4 regions of the Brevibacterium sp. 1718 genome follow, and region 4 is predicted to be linked to each of the others. Evidence: riboswitches for the same ligand, from Rfam matches in the RefSeq annotation. Region 4 holds a riboswitch; each other region holds the start of a gene.
The links. Region 4 has a riboswitch for thiamine pyrophosphate ahead of ACOZ9V_RS03880 (TenA family protein). Riboswitches for the same ligand answer to the same signal wherever they lie in the genome.
Positions count from the first base shown of each region.

Region 1: linked by a shared signal. The riboswitch ahead of ACOZ9V_RS05470 (ECF transporter S component) and the one ahead of ACOZ9V_RS03880 (TenA family protein) in region 4 are both predicted to bind thiamine pyrophosphate.
Region 2: linked by a shared signal. The riboswitch ahead of thiO (glycine oxidase ThiO) and the one ahead of ACOZ9V_RS03880 (TenA family protein) in region 4 are both predicted to bind thiamine pyrophosphate.
Region 3: linked by a shared signal. The riboswitch ahead of ACOZ9V_RS14110 (hydroxyethylthiazole kinase) and the one ahead of ACOZ9V_RS03880 (TenA family protein) in region 4 are both predicted to bind thiamine pyrophosphate.

Region 1 covers NZ_CP186550.1:1,259,164-1,264,106, reverse strand. The annotation lists gene ACOZ9V_RS05480 (universal stress protein) at 1-637, shown strand, start outside; gene ACOZ9V_RS05475 (metallophosphoesterase) at 674-2,671, opposite strand; TPP riboswitch at 2,818-2,926, shown strand; gene ACOZ9V_RS05470 (ECF transporter S component) at 2,949-3,578, shown strand; gene ACOZ9V_RS05465 (ABC transporter ATP-binding protein) at 3,578-4,943, shown strand, end outside.
Region 2 covers NZ_CP186550.1:1,730,590-1,735,532, reverse strand. The annotation lists gene ACOZ9V_RS07745 (DedA family protein) at 1-434, shown strand, start outside; gene ACOZ9V_RS07740 (ketopantoate reductase family protein) at 388-1,353, opposite strand; gene thiE (thiamine phosphate synthase) at 1,350-2,033, opposite strand; TPP riboswitch at 2,045-2,148, shown strand; gene thiO (glycine oxidase ThiO) at 2,138-3,295, shown strand; gene thiS (sulfur carrier protein ThiS) at 3,292-3,549, shown strand; gene ACOZ9V_RS07720 (thiazole synthase) at 3,551-4,318, shown strand; gene moeB (molybdopterin-synthase adenylyltransferase MoeB) at 4,315-4,943, shown strand, end outside.
Region 3 covers NZ_CP186550.1:3,132,531-3,137,473, reverse strand. The annotation lists gene ACOZ9V_RS14125 (substrate-binding domain-containing protein) at 1-555, shown strand, start outside; gene ACOZ9V_RS14120 (ATP-binding cassette domain-containing protein) at 652-1,476, shown strand; gene ACOZ9V_RS14115 (sugar ABC transporter permease) at 1,473-2,684, shown strand; TPP riboswitch at 2,836-2,969, shown strand; gene ACOZ9V_RS14110 (hydroxyethylthiazole kinase) at 2,957-3,871, shown strand; gene thiE (thiamine phosphate synthase) at 3,868-4,626, shown strand; gene thiD (bifunctional hydroxymethylpyrimidine kinase/phosphomethylpyrimidine kinase) at 4,623-4,943, shown strand, end outside.
Region 4 covers NZ_CP186550.1:908,746-913,688, reverse strand. The annotation lists gene ACOZ9V_RS03900 (MFS transporter) at 1-651, shown strand, start outside; gene ACOZ9V_RS03895 (VOC family protein) at 706-1,068, opposite strand; gene ACOZ9V_RS03890 (ATP-grasp domain-containing protein) at 1,197-2,222, shown strand; gene ACOZ9V_RS03885 (uridine kinase) at 2,294-2,911, shown strand; TPP riboswitch at 2,968-3,074, shown strand; gene ACOZ9V_RS03880 (TenA family protein) at 3,069-3,755, shown strand; gene ACOZ9V_RS03875 (phytoene desaturase family protein) at 3,810-4,943, shown strand, end outside.

The DNA.
Region 1 (4,943 bases), 350 kb from region 4:
TGAGAAGTCCTTCCGCACGGCACCCGGCAATTCCGCCGGTGCGCTCGTCACGCTCAGCGCCGATGCCGAGGTCGCCATCGTCGGCGCCCGCGGCCGCGGCGGTTTCATGGGTCGAGTCCTCGGATCCGTGTCCACGGCGCTGCCTGCCCACGCTCACTGCCCGACGATCGTCGTTTCCGAACGGTCGGCCTCGGCAACGGCCGGCAACGGCCCAGTCGTCGTCGCGGTCGACGGTTCCGACACCGGTCGGGTCGCCATGTTCACGGCAGCCGCCGAGGCCGCCTTACGCGGCACGGAACTCGAACTCGTCGTGGTGCTGCCGGCCGGTGAGGAATGGCTCTACTGGTACCCCGACCTCGAACTCAGCTCCGAGGTCACCGCGCGTCGACAGAGGCAGCTGACCGAATCACTCGAGAAGGAAGCCGCGACGCTGTCGGAGCAGTTCCCGGATCTGACGGTGACCACCTCGGTGCCGGTCGGCGATCCGACTGAGACTCTTGTCGAGATCAGCTCCCGCGCACAGCTGACGGTGATGGGCACCCGTGGGCGCGGACGGATCCGCAGCGCACTGCTGGGATCCGTCTCGCGCGGAGTCCTCAACCACGCCGAGGGTCCGGTCATGGTGGTTCCGAGCTAATCGACAGCGCCGGGTTGATCAGCACGGCTGTGCCGATCAGCTGAGCCCGGCACCTCGGCGGCGACGGCTCACCACGAGAAGTGTCGCACCGAGTGCCAGCGCTCCCGCGCCGACGGCCAAGGGCAGTGCGAGCCCACCGCCGGTGCGGGGCAGGTCTCCATCCCCACTCGCCGATGCGGTCCCGGATGAATCCGAATCATCGCCCGTTCCTGCGGCGTTCGCCTCGGTCGCATCTGCCTCGGAGCCGGAGTCGGCAGTGCCGGCATCTGCTGTCCCCGAGTCTGTTCCGTTCTCGTCGTCGGTACCGTCAGACCCGACACCACCCGAGGCAGCACCGTCGGAGGCGGCGCTGTCGGAGGCGGTGCCACCCGTACCAGCGTCGTCGCTGGTTCCGGCATCCTCGGCACCTGCGTCCGCGTCGTCGCTGGTTCCGGCATCATCGGCACCTGCGTCCGCGTCGTCGCTCGTTCCTGCACTGTCGGCGTCATCATTCGCACCTGCATCATCAGCACCTGCCGCGGAGTCGGCACCCGCGCTGGCGCCGGAACCGGCGTCTGCACCGGCGTCGTCATCCGGGGCGGGTTCTTCCGCCTCGGCGCGCCTGAGTTCGACATCGTCGATCTGCTCGGCTGCGGCCTGCGCTTCCGCGCGCTCACCATCGGCCGGTGGCCCACCTGCCGGCACCTCATAGGTCGTCGCCCGCAGCGCCTCGTCGCTGACCCGGACCCGCGTGAAGGCGGGCACGTCGTTGTGGACGCTCTTGCCTTCCCAGTCGAGGCCGGGAACGTAGTCATAGAACTTCGACCCTGATGACGAGGTCAGCGTGAGGTAGAGCGTCTGCCCGTCTTCCTTCTCTTCCTCGGCTCCCGCTTCGGAGCCCTCAACAGGCTTGCCTTCGCCGTCCATGAGGAAGGTGCGGTTATAGATGTGGTCGTGGCCGGAGACGACGAGGTCGATGTCATTGCGGGCCGCGACCGGAGGGATCGCCTTCCGCAGCCGTTTGACGTCGAGGTCGTCCCAATGGGTTGCCGTCGAATAGATCGAGTGGTGGAACCCGAGAACAGTCCAGCGTGCCTGGTCTCCGTGCTCGGCGACGACCTCGTCGATGAACTCGGCGTGGGCATCCATGTCCGGGCTGTTCGAGTTGATGTTGAGGAACAGGACCCCGTCCTCGATGAACCAGTAGTCGCCGCCGGAGGTGATGACGCCGCCACCGCCGTGATCCTGGCTGACATTGGGTCGGTTGAAGTGCTGCTCGTAGGCTTTCGAAGACACATCGTGGTTGCCGATCGTCGTCGCCTGCGGGATCGTGCGGGTCGCTTCCGGTGCCAGGTACTGCGCGTACTGCTCCTGGTTGCCGGCGGAGTTGACCTGGTCTCCCAGCGAGTAGAAGAAGCTCGGGTCGTCAGCAGTGGCCGCCGCCGAGGACAGGGTCCGGTCCCAACCGGCAGCGTCGTCTGGATCCCCGCCTCCGGCACCGACCTGGGGGTCGCCGAAGACGAGGAATTCGTCGTCTCCTCCAGCAGACCCTGTGGTGAACTGCTGCACCTCGGTGTACCCGTCCTCTTCGCTGCCGACCTGGTAGGCGTAGTCAATGCCAGGTTTCAGGTCGGTCATGCTCGCATGGTTGAAGTGACGCTTGAGGTCGGCGGCAAGGCCCGAGTCCGTGGTCTCAGCCTTGTCAGCATCGGCGGGGAGCTTTCCGCCAACGAGCTCACTCGCCGGCGCCCACCGGATCTCTCCCCCACCGGCACTCTCACTCATCCACGAGAGGTTGCGCGCCGTGGAGTCGGCCCCGACCTGCAACACGGTATCGGTGATCGCCTCGCTCCCAGCATCCGCCTCGGCGGGCGAATCCGACCGGTCCGGGCTGCGGGTCTGAACAGAGTCGGCATTCGCACCCTGGGTCGCGGTCGGCCCTCCGGAGCCGAGAGATGGTTCGGCACGCACGGGCACCGGGGCCGCCACCAGAGCGGCGAGCAGGGTGGCGGCGGACAGGGCACTGAGCGGTCTCTTAAGTCGATGCGTATTCACCCGCCCATTCCTACTGACCAGTAGTGTCCGATTGTTCGAGGCCCATCGACGGGAATGGGAACGGGAAGTGAATCCTCGATGACCGCCCCCGGCCTCCGCGTCGCCACGGATCCCGGTCGCTGCCCCGCTCCCCTGTTGTACAGTGGTGGCTACGACAGGGGAGCGCCGTCAGGGGCGCTGAGAGTGCAGAAAAAGCTGCAGACCCTCGAACCTGATGCGGTTAGCACCGTCGAAGGAAGTCGAGACTCTTCACCCCTCCTTGAAATGAGGAGGCACAATGCCGAAAACCACCACGCCGAACACCACACCCACCCCTTCACGCGCCTTCACCGCGGCGCCGAAATCCAAACAGTGGCGGGTGGTCGACTATGTCACCACCGCCGTTCTCGGCATCGCCGTGGGACTCGTGTTCTGGGTGTTGGCGCTGAGTTGGAAGGTCCTCGAACTCGCCTTCCAGGCATTCCCGCCGTCGATCGGCCTCATCGCCGGGCTCTGGGTGCTGGCCGGTCCGCTCGCCGGTGCGATCATCCGCAAACCCGGTGCCGCGCTCCTGTGCGAACTCATCGCGGCCATCGTCGAAGCCGTCCTCGGCTCCCACTTCGGAGCAACCGTTCTGCTCTCGGGTCTGCTGCAGGGCCTCGGTGCCGAACTCGTCTTCGCCGCCTTCGGCTACAAGCGCTTCACCCTGTGGGTCACCGCCGCATCGGGCATGCTGGCGGCTGCGTTCATGGCCGTGAGCGAGAACATCATGTACAACGCAGAATGGCAGTTCGGCTTCCAGGCGATTTACGCCGTCTGCGCGATCGTCTCCGGCCTCGTCATCTCCGGGATCGGCGCCTGGTTCGCCTATCGGGCGATCGCGGCCACGGGTGCTCTGAGCTCCTTCGCCTCCGGCCGTCTGCGCTGATGGCGCTGCCGATCACGGCCGCCGGCTTCTCATGGTCGCACACCGACCGTGACCAGCCGGCTGTCGGTCCACTCGACCTTCAGATCGCGGCCGGAGAGAAAGTGCTGCTGCTCGGCGCCTCCGGGGCCGGCAAATCGACGTTCCTCCACGCCGTCGCCGGTGTCCTGCCCGAGGAATCGGGTGAGGCCACCGGTGAACTCCTCGTCGGCGGTGAGAAACCGGATCCCCGCCGAGGCAGCACCGGGCTGGTCCTCCAAGATCCCGATTCTCAGGTGATCTTCTCCCGCATCGGTGATGATGTGGCGTTCGGGATGGAGAACCTCGGACTCCCGTCCGAGACAATCGACGCTCAGGTCCCCGAGTCCCTGCAGGCGCTGGGACTCGATCTGCCGCCGGAGCATCCGAGTGCCGCTCTGTCCGGCGGGCAGAAGCAGCGGCTGGCTCTGGCCGGGATCCATGCGATGGCCCCGGAGGTCATCGTCCTCGACGAACCGACGGCCAATATCGATCCCGCCTCGGCCGCCGAGGTCCGCGATGCCGTGCTCACCGTGCAGGCCGAGACACAGGCGACCATGCTCGTCGTCGAACACCGGGTCGAGCTGTGGATCGATCACGTCGACCGGGTCATCGTGCTCGGCCGCGACGGCATTGCTGCCCAAGGTCCGCCCGCGCAGATCTTCTCCGATCCGGACCTGACCGACACACTCGTCGACTGCGGAATCTGGATGCCGCGGCACTCCCCCGACTCGCGCCGAGGCGGAACCGCAGAAATCAATAGGACGACGGGCCGCCTCGGCGAGGTTCTGCTGCGCACCCATCGGCTCAGCGTTGCTCGACCGCGCATGGCCGCCCCCACCGCGGCCGGCCTGGAGCTGAGCCTGCGTGCCGGTCAGGCGCTCGGAATCGTCGGTGCGAACGGGGCAGGCAAATCGACGACGGCCCTGACCTTGGCGGGTCTGCTGCCCGAATTCTCCGGGCAGGTCCTCGCCGAGGCGGCCCTGCGGGAAGGAGCCAAACGGGCCCGGCCTTTCGCCTGGCCGTCGAAGCAGTTGGCGGCGCGCATCGGCATGGTCTTCCAGGAACCGGCGCACCAGTTCCTCACCTCGAGCGTGGCGACCGAACTCGAGCTTGGCCCCCGACTGGCCGGATGGTCTGCCGCCGAGTCGCAGGCACGGGTGGATGAGCTTCTTGAGGGACTCGGTCTCACCGGGTTGGCGCAGGCTCATCCGCAGAGTCTCTCAGGTGGGGAGAAGCGTCGCCTGTCGGTGGCGGCGATGCTGGCTCCCCGGCCCCGGGTACTCATCGTCGATGAGCCGACCTTCGGTCAGGATGCGCTGACGTGGGCGCGGTTGGTGGAGATGTTCC
Region 2 (4,943 bases), 820 kb from region 4:
AAGCCGGGATCGAACTGCCCGGAACGATCTATTTCGCCGGCGAGTCCAAGGTGTGGGGCGGCGGCATGGCCTTCTACGATCATTTCCTCCCCGGACCGACCCCCGCCAAGGCCTACCTCATCACTGCCGAACAGTTCGCCGATGTGGCGGCACAGGAGATGCACCGACCGCCCGAACCGGACAGTCCGCTGGAACGCCTCGTCTTCGATCTGGCAGCCGGCAGCTCCCACTCTCTGGGTCCGGGCGGGTACGAGACGCTGCTCGTCCTCGATGATGTCGACGGTGTCCCGATGGTCACGTTCACCGCCGCGCATCGTTCGTCAGACGTCGAACACGCTCAGCCGCAGGAGCCGTATCTGGCGATGCTGCGCACCGGCATTGCCGAAGTCAGAGCCGCTTCTGGGCTTCCCCTGCCCGCAGCTGCACAAGTGTGAGGTCGAGCAGCGGAGTCGCCACTCCCAGATCCTCCGCCTTGATCGACAGGTCGCCGAGGATGTGCTCCGTTTCGCTCGGCAGCCCTGCCGTCACATCCCGGTAGAGGGATGAGGTGAAGGCGGAACCGTCCTCGGTGAGCATCTTGATAGTCATGGCGTGGGAGGCTTCCGACACCGGGTGTCCTGCCGCAGCCGCCACGGCTTCGAGTTCATCGATGATGGCATACACGTGCGATCTGCCGCCGGCTTCCATGATCGCTCCGACCGGGGCGCGGAACAGGCAGGTGACGACTCCTGCCGCGGCGATGAAGATCCATTTCTCCCACAGCCCGTCGATGATTCCATCGACGGTCTGGAGTTTGAATCCGGGCACATCGAGCGCCTCGGAGATGCGTGTGGGCACTTCGGCGCCGCGGAGATCTCCGATGGTCATCACGGCCAGGTCGGTGAGCTGGACGACGGCTCCGTCCCTGATGGTGCCGACGATCTTGACGAACCCTCCGAGCACCTGTCCGGGGTATCTGCTCTGCAGCTTCTCGATCTGAGCCATGCCGTTGAGGAACGGAATGATCGTCGTCTGCTCGCCCACAGCCGGTCCGATATCGGCGATGACCGAGTCGAGTCCACCCGCTTTGACCGCGACGATAACGAGGTCGAAGGTTCGTGGTGCGGCTGTGAGTTCCTCAGCGGTGATGACATCGACCTGATTCGTCCGATCATCACCGGGTGCAGTGAAGCGCAGCCCCTCAGCGCGGACCGTCTCCGCCCGTGCCTGCCGGAGCAGGAAAGTGACATCGCGTCCGGCCTCCTGCAGATAGGTGCCGAACGCTCCGCCGGTCGCCCCCGCCCCGGCGATGAGAATCGACAGGTCAGCGCCAGCACCCATTCCGTCGGATGCGCTGTCAGCTGCTTGGGTCATTCCAACTCCTCCTTGAGCTCCCGCGCGGCCGCAGCGGGATCCTCAGCCGAGGCTATCGCACGGACGACGACGGCACGCCTCGCGCCCGCCTGCCGGATCGCATCCAGCCTCTCCCCCATCGCGATACCGCCGATCGCGAACCACGGTTTGGCCGCCTCGGCGGCGGTTGCGGTCAGCAGCGCCGTCCCCACAGAGGCGCGGCCTGGCTTCGTCGGGGTCTCCCAGACCGGCCCGACACAGAAATAGTCGGTCTCCGGGTCCGCCTCGGCGGCGAGCGCCTGCTCGAGGGAATGGGTCGAGCGGCCGAGGATGACATCGGGTCCGAGCACAGCCCTGGCCTGAGCACTGGTGAGGTCGCCCTGACCGACGTGGAAGACGTCGGCGTCGGTCAGCAGCGCAACGTCGGCACGGTCATTGACTGAGAAGAGCTTGTCGTGACGGGCGGCGATATCTTTGAGGACCTCCAATGCCGCGATCTCGGCGCGGGCCTCGAGGCTCTTGTCCCTCAGTTGGATGATGTCGACACCTCCACGGTAGGCGGCGTCGAGGAACTCGGCGAGGTCGCCCTGACCGGTCCGGGCATCGGTGCACAGGTAGAGCTTCGCCTCTGCCAGTCGCGCCTCTCTCCAGGCTCTCTTCGTCTGCCGCGCTGCGGTGCGCGGTGGCATCTGTGTGGTCATGGTCATAGAGTAGAGGAGTTCGCGGGAGCCTCCCAACGAGGCTGAGAGGGCGTAAGAGCCGACCGTCAGACCTGATGCGGATCATGCCGCCGGAGGGAGAAGCTGTGAGAGTCATTGTCGTCGGCGCCGGGATCATCGGCCTGTCCACGGCCTGGTATCTGCGCCGCCTCGGTACCGAAGTCACCATCATCGATCCTGCGCCCGCTCAGGGTGCGAGCCATGCTGCCGCAGGGATGCTCGCTCCCGCCGCCGAGGTGGTCTGGGGGCAGACTCCCCTGTACCCGCTGATGCGAGCCTCCGCACAGATGTATCCTCAGTTCTCCGCCGAGGTGGCGAGCGCCGCTGGCAGCGATCTCGGTTTTTCGGATGCCGGAACATTGGTGTGCGCCGGTGACCGAGCTGATCTGCAGGCTCTGCGGGAGCTGCGCGATGCACAGTCGCGGTCCGGTTTCGCCACCGAGCTCATCACCGGCAGTGCTGCCCGCCGGGTTGAGCCGTCGTTGTCGCCTGCCGTCGCCGGGGCAGTCCACATTCCAGGCGATCACTCGATCGACCCCCGTCGGCTCACTGCCGCATTGCTGACTGTCCTGTCCTCTCACTCAGGAGGCTTCATTCGCCAGCGGGCGGCCAGCCTGATCAAGGACGGCGATACGACTGTGGGAGTCGCACTGGGCGATGGCCGCCGGTTGGAGGCCGATCAGGTGATCATCTGCGCCGGCAGCGCTGTGTCCGCGATCGTCGGTGCCCCGCAGCTGCCTCTGCGTGAGGTCTGGGGTGATGTTCTGCGACTGCGCGCCTCCGCGAAGGCGACTCCGCTGCTGAGCCGCACCATCCGCGGGCTGGTCAATGGTCGCCCCGTCTACCTGGTTCCTCGCCCGGACGGCGAGATCGTGCTCGGTGCCAGTTCGCGTGAGGACGGACTCTCCGGCACTCCGGCCGGGGCGATTCACCGGCTCCTCGCCGACGGGCAGCGACTGGTCCCGGGCATCCTCGACGCGGAGATCACCGATATCACCACCCGTGCCCGGCCCGGTTCTCCGGACGACCTGCCGATGATCGGCCGCATCGATCCCGGCTGCATCGTGAGCACCGGGTATTTCCGCCACGGCATCCTCTTGGCCCCGTTCGGCGGCAGGCTCGGTGCCGAGCTCGCCCTGGGCGTCGCCTCCGACTGGCCTCCTGACGGGACGCTCGAGTCCGTGTCCCCACACCGCTTCACCACAGACCACACCAGTGCCTACCCGATGAGGAGCATCTCATGACCGACCACGAACACTCACCGACCATCGTCCTCAACGGCGCTCGCCATGAGCTGCCGGGTGCCACCTCGGCGCTCGACCTCATCGCCGACGTCACCGGACGGGAACTGAACCCCGATGGGACACCAGCCGACGGCGGCCGCCTGGGCATCGCCCTGGCCGTCGACGGTGAAGTCATCCGTCGCGGTGCCTGGTCCGATTGCACCCTGGCCGACGGGCACACCGTCGACATCGTCACCGCTGTGCAGGGAGGTTGAGATGACCTGGACGATCGATGATGTGGAGATGTCGTCTCGCCTCGTGATGGGCACGGGTGGGGCGAGTTCCCTGAGCATTCTCGAAGACGCACTCGTGGCTTCGGGAACCGAGCTGACCACTGTGGCGATGCGCCGTTTCGATGCCGAGTCCCGCGACTCAGTGTTCACCATGCTCCAGCGTCTGGGTATTCGGGTGCTGCCGAACACCGCCGGCTGCTATACGGCCCGGGATGCCGTGCTCACCGCCCGACTGGCCCGAGAGGCGCTGGAGACGAATTGGGTGAAGCTCGAGGTCATCGCGGATGAGGACACCCTGCTGCCGGATCCCATCGAGCTCTTCGCCGCAGCCGAGGAGCTCGTCCTCGATGGGTTCACGGTCTTCGCCTACACGAACGACGATCCGGCCCTGGCGAAGCGTCTGGAGGACGCTGGCGTGGCTGTGGTGATGCCGGCCGGTGCTCCGATCGGCAGTGGGCTGGGCATCCTCAACCCTCACAACATCGAGACCATCGTCTCCCGTGCACAGGTGCCCGTCATCCTCGACGCCGGTGTCGGCACCGCCTCCGATGCCGCTCTGGCGATGGAGCTCGGGTGCACCGCGGTGCTGCTGGCCTCGGCGGTCACCCGCGCCCACGATGCTCACGCCATGGCCCGGGCGATGGCTTTGGCCGTCGAGGCCGGGCATCTGGCGGCCGGAGCCGGGAGGATTCCCAAACGACCGTTGGCATTGGCATCATCGCCGTTCGATGGAATGGTCGCAGCACGATGACCACCGTTGCCGCCACTCCTCCGTCGCTGCCTCCTCTCGTCGACCCCGTGGAGTCTCTGTCCCGGACGGAGCTGGAACGCTACTCCCGGCACCTGAGCCTGCCGGGATTCGGACTCGAGGGACAACGGCGTCTGCGGGCCGCCTCGGTGCTGGTCATCGGCGCCGGCGGGCTCGGGGCTCCAGTCCTCAACTATCTCGCGGCCGCAGGAGTCGGGTCGATCACGATCATCGACGATGACGTGGTGGAGGCCTCGAACCTGCAGCGCCAGATCATCCACCGGAATGCGGATGTGGGCCGACCGAAGGTCTCATCTGCCGCCGATGCCGTGCACCGGCTCGATCCGAACTTCGAGGTGCGCACGATCGCGGAACGGCTGAGCCCGGAGAATGTGCTCGGTCTCTTCGCTGAACACGATGTCGTCGTTGACGGGGCGGACAACTTCGCCACTCGGTACTTATCCAATGATGCCGCCGAACTCACCGGCACCCCGTTGGTGTGGGGCACGATCTTCCGCTTCGCCGGTCAGGTGAGCACGTTCGTTCCCGGTCACGGGCCGATGCTGCGCGATCTGTTCCCGGATATCCCGGAACCCGATTCGGTGCCCAACTGCGCCGAGGGCGGAGT
Region 3 (4,943 bases), 2.0 Mb from region 4:
TGGATGGTCAATGGTGATCCGAAGGACCCGAACGCCGCGGACTTCAAGGCCGGCGCCGAAGAGACCCTCAAGGGCGCAGGCGTGGACATCGCCGCCAGCCACGACACTCTCGACTGGAACCCCGACGACGCCCGCCAGTGGGTCGAAGGTCAGCTGCAGGGCAAGGGCGAGAAGCCGATCGCGATCTACTCTGCCAACGACGGCACCGCCGGCGGCGTCATCGCCGCAACGAAGAAAGCCAAGGTCGAACCCGTCGTGACAGGTCAGGACGCCGAGGTCGACGGTCTGCAGAACATCCTCAAGGGTGACCAGTACGCCACGATCTACAAGTCGATCCCACCGCAGGCCGAGTTCGCCGCCAAAGCCGCCGTGGCCCTGGCCGCAGGCGAGGACGTCGACGCGGGCACGACCTACAAGGACACCCCCACGGACTTCGTCGAAGCCAAGGTCGTCACCACCGACACCATCAAAGACATCGTTGGTGACCAGATCAAGGCCGAGGACATCTGCACAGGCAAGGTGGAGAAGCTCTGTGCCGATGCCGGCGTGAAGTGAGCGTGCGCGTTCACAATCTGACGTGACCGACCTCGAGCCGGCGACCGCCACCGGTCGCCGGCTGCCGGGGTCAACGACTGCGACAAGTAGGAACAGATGACATCAGAGACACCCGACCCGGCAACTGAGGCGACGCGGACGCTGGGCAGCGACAGCGAGCCGGTGCTCGAACTGCGCGGAATCAACAAACGGTTCGGTGCAGTCCAAGCCCTGACCGACATCCATCTCAGCGTCGGTCGCGGCGAAGTCGTCGGCCTCGTCGGCGACAACGGCGCCGGCAAATCGACCCTGATCAAGGTCATCGCCGGAGTCCACGCCGCCGATGACGGCGAACTCATCATGAACGGGACGGCGCAGAGATTCTCCTCCCCGAAGGATGCACAGAATGCCGGAGTGGCCACGGTGTTCCAGGATCTGTCCCTGTGCGAGAACCTCGACGTGGTGGCCAACCTGTTCCTCGGACATGAGAAGACCCGCGGCGGCGTCCTCGACGAAGTGACGATGGAAGCCAAATCCTGGGAGCTGCTGCGCAGCCTCTCGGCAAAGATCCCGAGCGTGCGCGTACCGATCGCGGCCCTGTCCGGCGGTCAACGTCAGACGGTCGCGATCGCCCGGTCCCTCCTCGGCGAACCATCCTTGGTCATGCTCGATGAACCGACGGCGGCACTCGGCGTCGCCCAGACGGCCGAAGTGCTCAACCTCATCGAACGGCTCAAAGAACGCGACCTCGGCGTGCTGCTCGTCAGCCACAATATGGCCGATGTGCAGGCGGTGTGCGACCGGGTGCACGTGCTGCGGCTGGGCAAGGACGCCGGTGATTTCCCCGGTGACGAGCGCACCGATGTGCTGGTCGCCGCGATCACCGGAGCCAGCGACAATGTCGTGACCAAACGCGCCGCACGGAGGGGTGAGCGTCGATGACCCGCAATTCCTTCATCACCGATGAGCGGATCTCGTCCGAAGGCGTGATCGGCACCTTCGTCCGCCGGGTCAAAGAGGGGCAGCTGGGGTCGTTCCCGGTCATCCTCGCACTCATCGTCATCGTCATCGTATTCCAGTCGGCCGACTCGAACTTCATCTCTCCGGCCAACCTAGTCAACCTCTCCACTCAGGTCGCGTTCCTCGCGATCCTGGCTCTCGGCATCAACCTCATCCTGCTCCTCGGCGAGATCGATCTGTCTCTGGCGCAATTGGGCGGTTTGGCCGCCTCGCTGCTCGGTGTCTTGGTGGTAAGGCAAGGTGTGCCGCCGGCCTTGGCGCTGGTCATCATGCTGCTGCTCGGCCTAGTCGTCGGCGCGATTCAAGGTTGGTTCTTCGCCGTCGTCGGCATCCCGGCGTTCGTCGTCACCTTGGCCGGTCTGCTCGCGTTCACCGGTCTGACTCTGACGACATTGGGCACGCAGAAGAACCTGTCGATGTCGGACACCTTCGCCTTCGACTTCGCCAGCTTCTACTTTCCTGCGATCTGGGCCTATATCTTCGGCGCCGTCGCGATCATCGGCTTCGGCTGCGGCATCATCTATTCGAAGCTGCGCCGCCACCGGGAGGGTCTCAGCGCTCCGAGCTGGATCTCTGTGATCGTGCGGATCGTGCTGCTGGCCGCGATCGTGTTCGGGTTCCTCATCCTCGTCAATCAGGACTTCGGTCTGGCGATGCCTTTCTTCCTCATGATCGTCATTGCGATCATCATCGACCTCGTGCTGCGCAAGACCCGCTACGGTCGTTCCATCTACGCCGTCGGCGGCAAGGTCGAAGCTGCACGGCGTGCCGGCATCCGCGTGACCTGGGTGCGCATCAGCGTGTTCATGGCAGCCGGAGTGCTGGCCGCATTGTTCGGCTTCATCAAGACCGGTGTGACGACAAATGCGGGATCGACGCTGGTGAGCACGCAGGACCTGCTCAATGCGATCGCTGCAGCTGTCATCGGCGGCACCTCGCTGTTCGGCGGACGCGGAACCGCCTGGGCAGCCGTGCTCGGTGCTCTGGTCGTCGGTGCGATCAACAACGGTCTCTACCTCATCGGCTTCAACTCCGATGCACAGCAGATCATCACCGCACTTGTTCTGCTCACCGCAGTTGTCATCGATGCGCTCAGCCGCCGCGGTCAGAGGTACGTCGGGCGCGGGTAGTGGGGCGTTAAGCTCTCTCTGCCGACCGCTCGCCTTAGCGTCGAGCGCGCAATGCATAGCTTGATACAGCGACGTTGAGTCGAGCGGTCGGTGCTGAGCATCCAAGCAGAGTATGGAGTCGCCCGTGTCCGACCGGGCTGATACAGTCGGAGCCAATGACATGGGGTGCCTCATGAGGATCCGTTCGCACCAAGACGCTGCGCACGGAGGACACCGAGGCTGAGAGAACACCCATCGAACCTGATCTGGGCCATACTAGCGAAGGGATCGTCATGGTTGACTTCGACCTGCGTTCTGCGAATGCGCGTCTGCGCGCAAGCAATCCACTCATCCAGTGCATCACGAACACCGTCGTGCAGCAGTTCAGCGCCAACGTGCTCCTGGCCATCGGCGCCTCCCCGGCAATGCTCGATCACGAAGCAGACGCCGGTCAGTTTGCCGGGATCGCCAGCGGAATCCTCGTCAACTTCGGAACCGCCTCGAACCACCAGCTGCTCGCCGCCGATGCCGCCATCGACGTCGCCAACACCGCCGGAAAACCCTGGGTCCTCGACCCCGTAAGCGTCGGCGCCGTCGACTTCCGCACCTCCCGCATCCGCCGCGCCGCCGCCGATCACCCGACCGCCATCCGCGGCAACGCCTCCGAGATCGCCGCACTCGCCGGAGTCGGACTCGGTGGTCGTGGAGTCGACTCCACCGATGAAGTCGACGCCGTCCTACCCGCTGCCGCGAAGCTGGCCCGAGAGACCGGTGCCATCGTCGCCGTCTCCGGACCCACCGATGCCGTCGTCGCCCACATCGACGGCACTGACCACGTCGCCCGCATCTCAGGTGGACATGAGTTCATGCCGCTCGTCATCGGCACCGGCTGCTCACTCGGTGCCGTCACCGTCGCCTACCTGGCCGCCGCCCGAGCCGGACTCGCCGACCCCGACGCCGACGTCTCAGCCGTCAACGCCACTGAGCAGTCCGCGAACGGTGGGGACGCCTCGGCGAAGTTCGAAGCCGTCGTCGCCGCCCACGCCCACTTCGCGGTCGCCGGGGAACTCGCCGCCGATGGTGCGAAGGGGTCCGGCAGCTACTCGGTGAACTTTCTCGACGCACTCCACACCGTCGACGGTGACCGACTCGCACAGGCGAGAATCGGCCTCGACACGCTCACCGCCGGCGAAGGCGTCCAGGCATGACCGCCGGATCCGCCCACATCGCCGACAACCCGGCTGACGACGGCGCGACCGCGAACGACCGAGACGGCTCGGCCGACCGCTTCGCCGGAATCGACACGCGCCTCTACCTCGTCACCGACTCCGCGCAATGCGAGGCCGCCGGCCGCAGCGTCGCCGAAACCGTGCAGGCCGCCGTCGCCGGGGGAGTGGGCATCGTCCAGGTCCGCGACAAAGACATCGACGATGCAGGCTTCTATTCGCTCACCCGCCAGGTCATCGCCGCCGTCGACGCCGCCACCCGCGACACCGACCGCACGGTCCCCGTCGTCCTCAACGACCGCGTCGAGGTGGCCCGCCGCCTCATCGACGAAGGCGAGAACGTGCACATCCACGTCGGCCAAACTGACACCACCGTCGCCGAGGTGCGCGCCGCCCTGGGTGCGGAACCGCTCATCGGTCTCTCGGCCGCGAACAGCGACGAATTCGCCGCCGCCCGAGACTCCGGAGTCGTCGACCTCGTCGGCATCGGACCGGTCTTTGACACCTCCACGAAAGCAGACGCCCCCGGCGGAATCGGACCGGACCGCCTCGGGGAACTGGTCGCAGAAGCGGGCATCCCCGCGGTCGCGATCGGCGGCATCAACGCCGATCGTGCCCCTGACCTGCAGGGACGTGGGCTGATCGGGATCTGCGTGGTCTCGGCGATCTGCATGGCCGACGATCCGAAGACGGCAGCAGAGGAGCTGCTCGCCGCATACGCCGGGAGTGCACAGTGACAACCCGCCCGCCGATCACCCTGTCCATCGCCGGCACCGATCCCTCCGGCGGTGCCGGAATCCATGCCGACCTCAAGACCTTCACCGCGCGGAAGACCATGGGCACGACCGTCATCACCGCCCTCGTCGCGCAGAACACGCACGGTGTGTCCCGCGTCTATCCGATCGACGTCGATTTCGTCGCCGATCAGTTCGACTCCGTGCTCGGCGACCTGCCCGTCGATGCGACGAAATCGGGGATGCTCGGCAGCCGTGACCTCGTCGAACTCGTCGTCGATCGCGCCGCCGAAGGCCGGCTCGGCTTCTATACCGTCGAC
Region 4 (4,943 bases):
TGTGGTCTGGTGCTGGCGTGGAACGTGACGAACTACATGCTCACCTCCTTCATTCCCGTGTACTTCCCGATGGTCGAGGACCTCCAGGGCAGCGGCGGAGTCTCAGAACTGACCTCGCAGGTCCTGCAGATCATCGTCATGGCCTGCTGTCTGGCGCTCATCCCGGTCATCGGCAAGCTCTCGGACAGGCTGGGCCGCAAGGCCGTTGTGCGCGCGGGAGCGCTCTCGCTCATCGTGCTCTCGTTCCCGTCACTGTGGCTCATCCGCGGGCACAACGACTTCGTGGTCTTCCTCGGGCTGCTCATCATGGGGCTCAGCCTCATCTGCTTCAGCGCTACGATGCCCTCGACTCTGCCGTCGCTGTTCCCGACGATGGTCCGCGCCGGTGCACTGGCGATCGCGTTCAACGTCTCGATCTCGCTGTTCGGCGGCACGACGTCGTTCGTCATGACCTCGCTCATCAACGCCACCGGATTCCTCATGTGGCCGGCGATCTACCTCATGGCCGCTGGAGTCATCGGGCTCGTCACGATCCACTTCGTGCCTGAGAGCAATCGTCGTCCGCTGTGGGGTTCGACTCCGTCGGCGGCGTCGAAGGAAGAGGCGAAGGACCTCGCCCAGGAGCTCAACGAGGAGGCCGACCTGGTCTGAGCCGGCGCGTATCAGCGCCGTCGGTCTCTCCGGATCAGCTCTGGGCGGGGCCGGTCATCCCTTGCACAGGCAGAACGGGTGGCCGGCCGGGTCGAGGAACACTCGGAACGTCTCTCCCGGCTGCTCTGGGGCCTTGCCTGCGCCGATCTCGAGCACGGCTTCCTCGGCGACGTCGAGGTCATCGACCATGACGTCGAGGTGCATCTGCTGCGGGTGGGCCTGCCCGGGCCAGCTGGGTGCGTGGTAGTCCTCGACCTGCTGGATGCAGATCGGCGGCCACGAATTGGAGACGACTTCTGCCCAGGTGCCGTCTTCTTCGACGGTGACCGACCAGTCCAGGAGTTTGCCGTAGAACTCTGCGAGTTCACCGGCGTCAGGGGCGTCGAGCACGACAACGGGCTGCTTTGCGATAGCCATGCCCCGAGTCTACGCCGCCGCACTGACACAGCGAAGGGCTGGACACCAGGGCGTAGGATTGTTGAGCAGATCCGCCGATGTTTCCGCGTACTCTCGGCCGCACCGGCTCCACACGATGAAGGTTCGCGATGAGTTCTCATGCCCTGCCCGTCGGCGGCACTCCGACGGTGCACATCATCCACGACAATCCGGAATGGATCGCACCATTCACGGATGCGCTCGACCGCCTCGGCGTCGCACACGTCGAATGGCTGCTGCCCGAGACCACGATCGATCTCGACGCCGAGCCCCCACAGGGGGTGTTCTGGTCGCGGCTGTCGGCGTCGGCGCACACCCGGACCGATCCGCATGTGAAGGAGTACGGGCGTGCGGTCCTCGACTGGCTCGCCGCCGCCGGCCGCCGAGTCATCAACGGACGCGATGTCTACGAGCTCGAGGTGAGCAAGGTCCGTCAGCATCGCGAGCTGGCCGGCCGGGGCTTCGATGTTCCGCGCACCGCCGCCGCGTTCGGACCGGGGGCGCTCGTCGACGCCGCGGCCGGCTTCACTCCCCCATTCATCACGAAGCACAATCAGGGCGGCAAGGGCCTCGGTGTGCGTCGCTTCGACTCCCACGCCGAGCTCGAGGCGGTCGCCGATGAGTTCGCGCCCGGTGGAGCGAATGCGCCGATCGACGGCATCACCCTCATCCAGGAATATGTGCAGCCTGCCCAGCCGTTCATCACCCGTGCCGAAGTCATCGGCGGACGCTTCCACTATGCGGTGCGCGTCGACATCTCAGGTGGGTCGTTCGAGCTGTGCCCGGCCGATGCCTGCACGATTCCGAGTGCCGGGGCCGATCCCGACGTCGAGGCGGTCCCCCAGTTCGCCCGCCGTGAGGAGATCACGGCCGGAACACCGCTCATCGCTCGGCTCGAGACGTTGTTGGCCGACCTCGGCATCGAGATCGCCGGCGTCGAGTTCATCGAGACCGCCGACGGCCGTCAGGTCGTCTACGACATCAACACGAACACGAACTACAACCCGTCCGTCGAGTCCGCCGAACAGTCGGCAGGTCGTCAGCCTGCCGCGGACCGTATCGCCGATTTCATCGCCGACACCCTCGCCGAGGCGGCCCCACCGTCCGTGCCACTCGCCGGGTCCGCATCCAGGTGAGGTCCCGGGACACGGTCCTACGTCACCTGCTCGCCGATCTCCGCGCAGTCCGGCCTAGGCAACGCGCTCTCGTGGCCCTCGATGGGGTCGACGGTGTGGGGAAGACGATGCTCGCTCACGAGCTCGTGAATTTGGCCAAGACCGCTGCGGACGTTCCTGGACAAGATTCCGACCGCCGGGTCACCGCCATCAGCATCGACGGGTTCCACCACCCTCGGGCGATCCGCTACGCCCAAGGCAAGGGGCCAGACACCTTCTATCGCCGTTCCTATGATTACGGAGCCTTCGTCGAATCCGTCGTCGAACCACTTCGACGAGGCGACTCGGTCGTTCCAGCCGTGTGGGACGTCGACAAGGATCGGCCGATAGCGCCCGAACCTCGGAGCCTGCCGAACGACTGCGTCCTCCTGGTCGAGGGAATCTTCCTCCATCGTCCCGAGCTTGTGGATCTCTGGGATGCGAGCATCTGGGTCGATGTTCCGTTTGAAGTCTCGGTCCCACGAGGAAACGAGCGATTTGCCGGAGCCTTCGATGCCGATCCCGAGGATGAGTCGAATCGCCGCTACGTCGGTGGTCAGCGACTCTACTTCGCCGAGGCTGCTCCGTGGGAAAACGCCACATGGGTGCTCGACAATCGCGATCTGGAACGGCCGACCCTGATCCGCCGGTCCGGGCCCGACCGGCCCTGATCTGCCGGCCCTGGCCCGTTCGCTCTGACAGCACACCTTATCCCGATGATAGTGTCGATGTGCTACAGGGGAGCGCCGAAAGGACCGGCGCTGAGAGTGCGCATGCAGACCCTTTGAACCTGATCCGGTGAGCACCGGCGGAGGGAGTGGACAAGCAATGACCACCACAGATTTCGACACATCGATCACCGTGGACGCCGACGGAGCGGTATCAGCACTGGTGAGTTCGACCAGCCGGCAGTGGGCGGGAGCCGTCGAACACAGATTCGTCCAGGATCTCTTCGCCGGCAGCATCGACGACGCAGTGATGCGCGACTATCTGGTGCAGGACTATCAGTTCTTCGAGTCGTTTCTGTCGATGCTCGGCGCGTGCGTGGCCCACGCCGATGAACTCGAGGCGAAGCTGCGGTTCGCCCGACAGCTGGGAATGCTCGTCGCCGATGAGGACACCTATTTCGTCGACTCCTTCGCCGAATTGGGAGTCGATACAGCCGATTATCTCCACCCGGAACTGACCGCCCCGACGGTTGGGTTCCGCAATCTCATGGACTCGTCAGTCGCTTCGGCGTCGTATCCGCAGCTGCTCGTCGTCCTCGTTGTCGCCGAATGGCTCTATCTCGACTGGGCCGAGTCCCGGAAGGACATGCCGCCGCGACATATTCACCGAGGCTGGATCGATCTCCACCGAGGCGAGGCCTTTCACGGGTGGGTGCAGTTCCTCGTCGACGAACTCGAACGCGTCTTCCCCTCCGGCGACGCCGAAGCCGCCGAGTCCCTGACCCGCGTGTGGCGGCACGCCGTCGACCTCGAATGCGCTTTCTTCGACAACGTGTACGACAACTGAGCCGCCAGGGAACGCACACCGCAGCCGTCCATCTCACTGACCTAGACTGGCCCCATGAGCACAGGTGTAGATGCAGTCGTCATCGGATCCGGCCCGAACGGCATGGCCGCCGCCGTCACCATGGCCCGTGCCGGGCTGAGCGTCGAAGTCTACGAGGCTCAGCCGACGATCGGCGGCGGCGCCCGCACCCTCGACCTCGGTCTGGCCCCCGGCGTCACTCATGACATCTGCTCGGCCGTCCACCCACTGGCCATCGCCAGCCCCTTCTTCGTCGACTTCGACCTGCGTGCCCGCGGCCTCGAGTTCACCACCCCCGAGATCTCCTACGCCCAGCCCCTCGACGGCAAACCCGCCGCGCTGGCCTTCCACGATCTCGAAAAGACGGTCGACCACCTCGGCGCGGCAGGACCGGAATGGCGGCGTTTCTTCGCTCCGCTGCTCGACCGGGTCGATGACGCGATCTGGCTCTCCCTCGGTGACAAACGTTCTGTGCCAGAGACCCTGCGCGATCTTCCCGGCATCGCGAACGTCGTGAAGTTCGGCCTGCGGCTCCTGTCCCAGGCCAGTCCCGCGTGGAACATTCCGCTCTCCCACGAATCCTCCCAGGCCCTGTTCACCGGCGTCGCCGCGCACGCCATCGGTGGGCTGCCGGCGATGGGCACCGCGGCCACGGCCACGATGCTCTCTACCGTCGCCCACGCGGGCGGCTGGCCCTCCCCCATCGGCGGATCGCAGTCGATCATCGACTACCTCGTCGCCGACCTCGAAGCCCACGGCGGAACCGTGCACACGGATGCGCGCATCGACCACGTATCGGACATGCCCGCTGCCCGCGCCTACCTGCTCGACACCTCGGCGCTGAACGCCGCGCAGATCTTCTCCGGCCTCATCCCGAGCCACGTCGACAAAGCCCTGCGCAGCTTCAAACACGGCAACGCCGCTGCCAAGGTCGACTTCGTCCTCAATGGACCGGTCCCCTGGTCCGACCCCGAGGTCGGCCGTGCCGGCACTATCCACATCGGCGGATCCCGGACGCAGATGGCCGCCGCCGAGGCACAGGTGATGTCCGGTCGCATGCCCGCCGATCCCGTGTGCCTCGTCTCGGATCCGACCGTCTTCGACCCATCCCGCGAGGTGAACGGCCTGCGACCGCTGTGGACGTATGCGCACGTGCCCTTCGACTGCCCG